Regions from separate parts of the Bacillus sp. AL-1R genome, predicted to be linked through region 3. Evidence: riboswitches for the same ligand, from Rfam matches in the RefSeq annotation. Region 3 holds a riboswitch; each other region holds the start of a gene.
What was found. Region 3 has a riboswitch for S-adenosylmethionine ahead of ACSBO6_RS05450 (methionine ABC transporter ATP-binding protein). Riboswitches for the same ligand answer to the same signal wherever they lie in the genome.
Positions count from the first base shown of each region.

Region 1: it holds a riboswitch for S-adenosylmethionine, as region 3 does, so the genes downstream of both, ACSBO6_RS15240 (ABC transporter permease) here and ACSBO6_RS05450 (methionine ABC transporter ATP-binding protein) in region 3, are expected to answer to the same signal.
Region 2: it holds a riboswitch for S-adenosylmethionine, as region 3 does, so the genes downstream of both, ACSBO6_RS07995 (trans-sulfuration enzyme family protein) here and ACSBO6_RS05450 (methionine ABC transporter ATP-binding protein) in region 3, are expected to answer to the same signal.

Region 1 is NZ_CP197469.1:3,172,701-3,174,974, reverse strand. It holds gene ACSBO6_RS15250 (helix-turn-helix domain-containing protein) at 1-40, opposite strand, end outside; gene ACSBO6_RS15245 (DUF2975 domain-containing protein) at 51-536, opposite strand; SAM riboswitch class I at 1,036-1,142, shown strand; SAM riboswitch class I at 1,213-1,311, shown strand; gene ACSBO6_RS15240 (ABC transporter permease) at 1,528-2,274, shown strand, end outside.
Region 2 is NZ_CP197469.1:1,718,520-1,720,793, forward strand. It holds gene ACSBO6_RS07990 (ATP-dependent DNA helicase) at 1-515, shown strand, start outside; SAM riboswitch class I at 595-698, shown strand; gene ACSBO6_RS07995 (trans-sulfuration enzyme family protein) at 781-1,950, shown strand; gene ACSBO6_RS08000 (trans-sulfuration enzyme family protein) at 1,956-2,274, shown strand, end outside.
Region 3 is NZ_CP197469.1:1,163,873-1,166,146, reverse strand. It holds gene ACSBO6_RS05455 (methionine ABC transporter permease) at 1-298, opposite strand, end outside; partial or broken gene ACSBO6_RS05450 (methionine ABC transporter ATP-binding protein) at 330-1,363, opposite strand; SAM riboswitch class I at 1,439-1,545, opposite strand; gene ACSBO6_RS05445 (DUF3231 family protein) at 2,070-2,274, shown strand, end outside.

The DNA.
Region 1 (2,274 bases), 2.0 Mb from region 3:
GTTTTGCTAACATCACATCAATATTAATAATTATTGCCATACCATCCACCTCAGACCGTTAAATCATTTTCTGATTTTATGTTAATCGCTTCTTGTAGAAGCTGTTGGAGGATCGCAGCAAAAACGGCGATAACTAACGAAGCAAATATGATAATTAGTCCCAATAAACCGATGGGAGGGTCAACTTTTCTCCCTATAAAATGAATGAGTGGCATTCCTAATAAATAGATACTACTAATTGCAATCGCACAGTACTTTATGTTCTTTAACGCCTTTACAGAAATTTCGGAGAATGCTGTGTTGTCGTCAATATAGCGTAAAAGATTGAAAGCCTGATAGAGAGCAAAATAAAAAGGTACAGCAGCTCCATACATTACGAGGAAAACGAGATATTTTATTGCAGTCATATTTGGATACAATTTAGATACGAAATTCGCAATATTTGGGACCAAAAATATACATAAAGCAAGCACTGCAATTCCAACAAGAAAAATAATTGCTTTTAAGAATGTAGTTGAACCTCTTTTACCATTCATATTATATACCTCACTTTTTTAATAACAAGATGAATTTATTATATTATTTATCGATTAACAATAAAAATATGTTGTTTTTTATTTTATTTAGAATGTTATATAAAAGCGCAAAAATACTGAGAATAAATTAAAAGAGTAGATTGAAATGGAATATGAAAGAGAATAGGTGAATTGATTTAATTGTTTTTTTACAACAATTAAAAAACAAAATTAATTTTTTAATATAATAATTACCGATTTGGTTTTAATCGTTAATTTGTTGTATTTAAGGTTTTAATAGAAAGAATCAAGATAAATATATAAGGTAAATGGCTAAAGTATTGTTACTTGTTAGATTTGATAATAAATTATATTGTTTGGAGTAACAAGGTTTTCTACAATAATTTGGAATTAATTCCCAAAAAATACTGAAAAATCGAACATTTAGCAAATGGGTTGACGCGAATTTTTATATCGGTTAATCTTGGTTCAATCAATTTATAAAGTACATACCAAATAATTCTTATCCAGAGAGGTGGAGGGACTTGGCCCTATGATACCTCAGCAGCGGGTTCTATATGAACACTGTGCTAATTCCATCAGGGTATAGCCCTGAAAAGATAAGAAGAGTAGATGAAAAACAAGTCCTCTTCTATCTTAGAAGGGGATTTTTTTCATCTTTAAAACAAAATAAAATTTCTTATCCAGAGAGGTGGAGGGACTGGCCCTATGAAACCTCGGCAGCGGGTTCTTTGTAATACCGTGCCAATTCCAAGGGAGATCCCAAAGATAAGTAGAGTTAGTAAAAACCTCTCAACTTGTCTGTGTTGAGAGGTTTTTAAGAATAAATCTTATGAATGTGGAGCTTAAAGAAGAAGTGTTGGAAATTTTTTGATTATATAACCAAGTATTCTTATGTGTTTAATATGGTTTTTATATTTTCATTTGTTGTTGCCACCAAATTAGGTGTTCTACATATAAACCAGTTTTTAAAAGGGGGAAGATACTGAAAATGAGATTTTTATTTAAAAGATTAACAACTATGATCCTCACGATTTGGATTATTATCACGCTTACTTTTATCATTATGCATCTTATTCCTGGTGATCCATTTGCATCGGATGCAAAATCATTACCTGAGGAAATTGTTAGGAATATGCGGGCTAAATACAATTTAGATGAACCGCTATATGTTCAATACTTACTATATCTTAAAGATTTATTACATTTTGATTTTGGTCCATCTATTCAATCGAAATCGAGAGGGGTAAACACATTAATTGCAGAGGGATTTGGACCATCAGCATTGTTAGGAATTCAAGCATTGTTAATAGCTTGCGTGGTTGGTATTGGATTAGGAACGATTGCAGCGTTAAGGCATAATAGGTTACTTGATTATTTATCAATGTTTATAGCAATCATTGGAATTTCGGTTCCTAGCTTTATATTAGCTCCATTATTAATAAAATATATTAGTGTTCAATGGGGACTCTTACCAGTAGCATCTTGGGGGACCTGGAGTCATTCTATCTTACCGACAATCGCTTTAACGGTAGGTCCAATCGCAATAATTACTAGATTTGTCCGTACTAGTATGATCGAGATTTTAAGTCAGAATTTCATTAAAACTGCAGAAGCTAAGGGTCTTTCAACATTTGAGATTGTCATAAAGCATGGTATACGAAACGCGTTAATTCCAGTTATTTCTTTTATTGGTCCCTTATTTGCAGCTGTCATTACTGGAACTTTTGTAATTGAG
Region 2 (2,274 bases), 550 kb from region 3:
TTGATTCCGTGTTTAAAGAAGTTACAAAGAGAAAAGGTAATTATTTAGTTTTTTATCCGTCATATCAATATTTAACTCAAAGTGTAGACTTATTTAAAGAGAAATACCCTAGCATAAAAACAATCGTTCAGGAAAATGGTATGACTGAAATTGAACGAGAAGAGTTCCTTTTACAGTTTGATAGTCAAAATGAGGAAACGTTAGTTGGCTTTGCTGTATTAGGTGGTATATTCTCTGAAGGGATTGATTTAAAGGGCGATCGATTAAATGGTGTCGTAATAGTTGGTGTAGGATTGCCGCAGATTTGTTTAGAAAGAAATATTTTAAAGGAGCATTTTAATTCGGTTGGAAAAAATGGGTATTATTATGCGTATGTCTTTCCAGGTATGAATAAAGTAATGCAAGCTGGTGGAAGAGTTATTCGATCTGAATTAGATGAAGGGACTTTATTACTAATTGATGATCGATATAAGAGTACACTTTATCAAAGTTTATTACCTGATGAATGGAAATGAAAAGCTAATCTTTAAATAACGAAAAAAAAAGATTGATAATTATCAGAGTTTTTAATATACTAGTCAATATAATTTAATAATCTTATCAAGAGTGGTGGAGGGACTGGCCCGACGAAACCCGGCAACTCTAGTGAAAACTAGAAAGTGCTAAATCCTGCAGGTGAAAAACCTGGAAGATAAGAGCGATATGTATATTTTGCGGACATAACCACTTCTTATTTTTTAGGAAGTGGTTTTTTTATTTGACTAAAATGGAGGATTTATAATGACGAACACAAAAGAGGCTTTAAAAACGAATAAAAAATCGATTGAAACAGTAGCTGTTCACGGAAACAAGGGCTATGATCCATTAACTGGTGCGATTAGTTATCCAATTTATCAATCTGCTACATTTAAGCATGCAGGACTAAATCAATCAACTGGTTATGATTATGCAAGATTACAAAATCCAACTCGAGAAGAAGTCGAAAATACTGTCGCAAAATTAGAAAGTGCTAATTATGGTGTTGCTTTTTCAACAGGAAATGCAGCTGTTACTGCAGTATTAAGCTTATTTAAAAAAGGTGACCACCTAATTGTTTCAGATGATTTATACGGTGGTACATATCGCTTATTCGAAGAAATTTATTCGCCATATGGACTTGAGCATCATTTTGTTGATACGACTGAAATTGAAAATATTCTTGATGCACTTAAACCAAACACAAAAGGTATTTTTATTGAAACACCATCAAATCCAATGATGAAAGTAACTGATTTAAAAAGAGTAGTAGAGATTGCAAAAGAAAGAGATATTATTGTGATCGTTGATAATACATTTTTAACACCTTATTTCTTTAGACCAATTGAATTAGGGGCAGATGTAGTTGTTCATAGTGGAACAAAGTATTTAGGTGGCCATAATGATACGCTTGCTGGTTTCGTCGTTACGAATTCAGAGTATACGAATGAACGAATTCGCTATTATCAAAAATCAACAGGTGCAACATTAGCTCCATTTGACTCTTGGTTAATATTAAGAGGAATTAAAACATTACATTTACGTATGGAATATAGTCAAAAAAATGCGATTGTACTTGCGAAGTTTTTAGAAAATCATCCGAATGTTACGGAAGTATATTATGTAGGGTTACCAACGCATAAAGGGTATTCAATTATTAAGGAACAGGCAAATGGATTTGGTGCAATGATTTCATTTAAAGTAAAAGATTTAAGATTAGTTGAACAAGTTTTAGGTAGTGTAAAAGTCATCACGTTCGCGGAAAGTTTAGGCGGGGTCGAATCGTTAATTACTTATCCACATACGCAAACTCATTCAGAAATGCCGGAAGAATTTAAAAGAAAGCTTGGTCTAGATGATCATACATTACGTTTATCAGTGGGAATTGAACACATAGATGATTTATTAAATGACTTAGAAAATGCATTGGGGTGATGAGCATGCAATTTGGAACGAAATTAATTCATAACGGAAACGAAATTGATCAAACAACAGGGGCATTAAGTATACCGATTTATCAGACTTCAACATTTCATCAGTTTGATACAGAGAAATTTGGTAAATACGATTATGCAAGAAGTGGAAATCCAACAAGAGAGGCGTTAGAAAATACAATTGCAAAATTAGAAAACGGTGTACGAGGTTTTGCATTTTCATCAGGAATGGCTGCCATTTCATCAGTATTGTCTTTGTTTTCAGCAGGAGATCATATCGTCATTTGTGAAGATGTTTATGGAGGAACATTTAGAATTGCTACAA
Region 3 (2,274 bases):
CTTTATTTGTTTCTCTTAGAGATGTTTCTACGATTCTAGCAAAAAACGGAATCCCAGCAACAGATAAAGATACACTAGCAGCCGTTGGACCAATTGTACTTCCTGTTAGAAAATTCGTAATTGGTAAAAGTGCGACTAGCAAAATAATAAATGGGATGGAACGAACCATATTCACAATAAATCCTAAAATAGATTTAAGTCCTCTATTTTCTAAAAATAAATCTTTATCTGTAACAAATAAAAGAATGCCAAGTGGGAGTCCAATAATGATGGCAACTGCAAGAGCAATCAGCACCATATATATCGTTTCAAAAAATGCTTTATCTAAATCAGGCAGTAACGTTAATAGCGATTCGATCACCTAAAATCACCTCCAAGTTGTTTGTTCGATCTTGAATATACGCAATTGCTTTTAATACTTCTGCTTGTTCTCCTGAAATCTCCATTATAAAAATTCCGAGTGGAGTTTCTTGAATATACTCAATTTTCCCATGAAGAATATTCCCTTTTACCTTAAATTGTTGAAGCATATCAGACACAACGGATTCTTCCGCTACATTTCCTTTGAACGTTATTTTGATTACTGTTCCCTTGCTGTTTTTTAGCAAATGTTCAGGTAGTTCAAATTGTAAAATCGTGTTAATAAAGTCCTTTGTTAAAGCCTCTTTTGGTTTTGCGAATATATCGTATACTGGGCCAATTTCAATTATTCTGCCATCTTGCATTACAGCAATTCGGTCACAGACATCTTTTACAACATCCATTTCATGTGTAATAAGAACAATCGTTAATCCTAGTTCTTTGTTTATTTTTCTAAGTAATTGTAGGATCGATTTTGTTGTGCTTGGGTCAAGCGCTGATGTTGCTTCATCACAAAGAAGTACATGCGGTTCATTTGCTAGTGCTCGAGCAATCCCGACACGCTGCTTTTGACCACCACTAAGCTGGGAAGGATAAACATCCCTTTTATCAGAAAGGCCAACTAATTCAAGTAATTCCAGTACCCTTTTTTCAATTTCCACCTTGGATTTGTTAGCAGCTTTTAAAGCAAATGCTATATTCTCAAACACAGTTTTAGAAGAAACTAAATAAAAGTGTTGAAAAATCATGCCAATTTTCTGACGCTCTTTCCTTAACTCTTTAGTTGAAAGTGAATTAAATTCACACCGTCAATATATACATTTCCCGAAGTAGGCTTTTCTAAAAAATTTAAACATCTTAGAAGTGAACTTTTCCCTGCTCCGCTATATCCGACTATACCGAATATTTCGCCTTTTTCAATCGTAAGAGAGACATCATGTACGCCTATAATTGTATTTTTTTTCGTTTTATACTCTTTTACTAGATGATCTACACGAATCATGAATAACCTCCTATTAGTTTTAGGTAAAAAAAAGCCTCTTTCATTCAGAAAGAGGCATCGGAAACAATTGTTTTCGACTTATCTTTCAGAATGAATTCATTCTGCAGGAAGTGGCACCGTTCCTTAAAAAGGAGGTTGCCGGACGTCATAGGGCCTGATCCCTCAGTCACTCTCGATAAGTTTGAGTTATGTAATTTCTTTAAAAGAATCATAAATCCTAGTAAACAGATTGTCAATATGCGAATTCAAACGTTTTTATTAAGATAACGCTTTCATTGTTGGATTTATTAGAAAAAATAAAATTTTAAAATTTTTTGATTACTGAATATTTAATACATCGTTCTAATTCTTTTTAATTGGATAAATTTCTTCCCCATAATCATGATTTGGAAAATATGAACTCTTAATAGGAAAATCAGTAACTAATTTCTCACCAAACAAACCATACTTTTCCCAATATCTCGTTTTAAATTCAATCAAAAAATAGATAATCTTTTAAACACTAGTCGATTTCAATTGATTTATAATTCATGTTATCTATATCTAAAAAAAAGCTAATCTAAGTTCTGTGCATTTAGCTAGTTAAAATATAAAAGGTAATGCAATCCTTTTTAATATGAGACATTGCTCATATAAATAAATAGTATAAAACAATCCAAAGGTTCCATAATAATTTTCGTACCTACCTCTTTATAAGGAGATTAGTATGAATTTATTTGAGAAGGGAAGTAAATTTATAATGGGAGTATTAAGTGGCAATCCACAAAATGAGCCTTTACATTACGGAGAAGTATACGGTCTATGGAGTCATCTATCAGCTACTAAAGCTGGTGTAGATACGTACCAAGTTTATATTAACCATACTGGTGATGAAGAGTTAAGAGCATTTTTAAAACAAGTAATTGAAAATT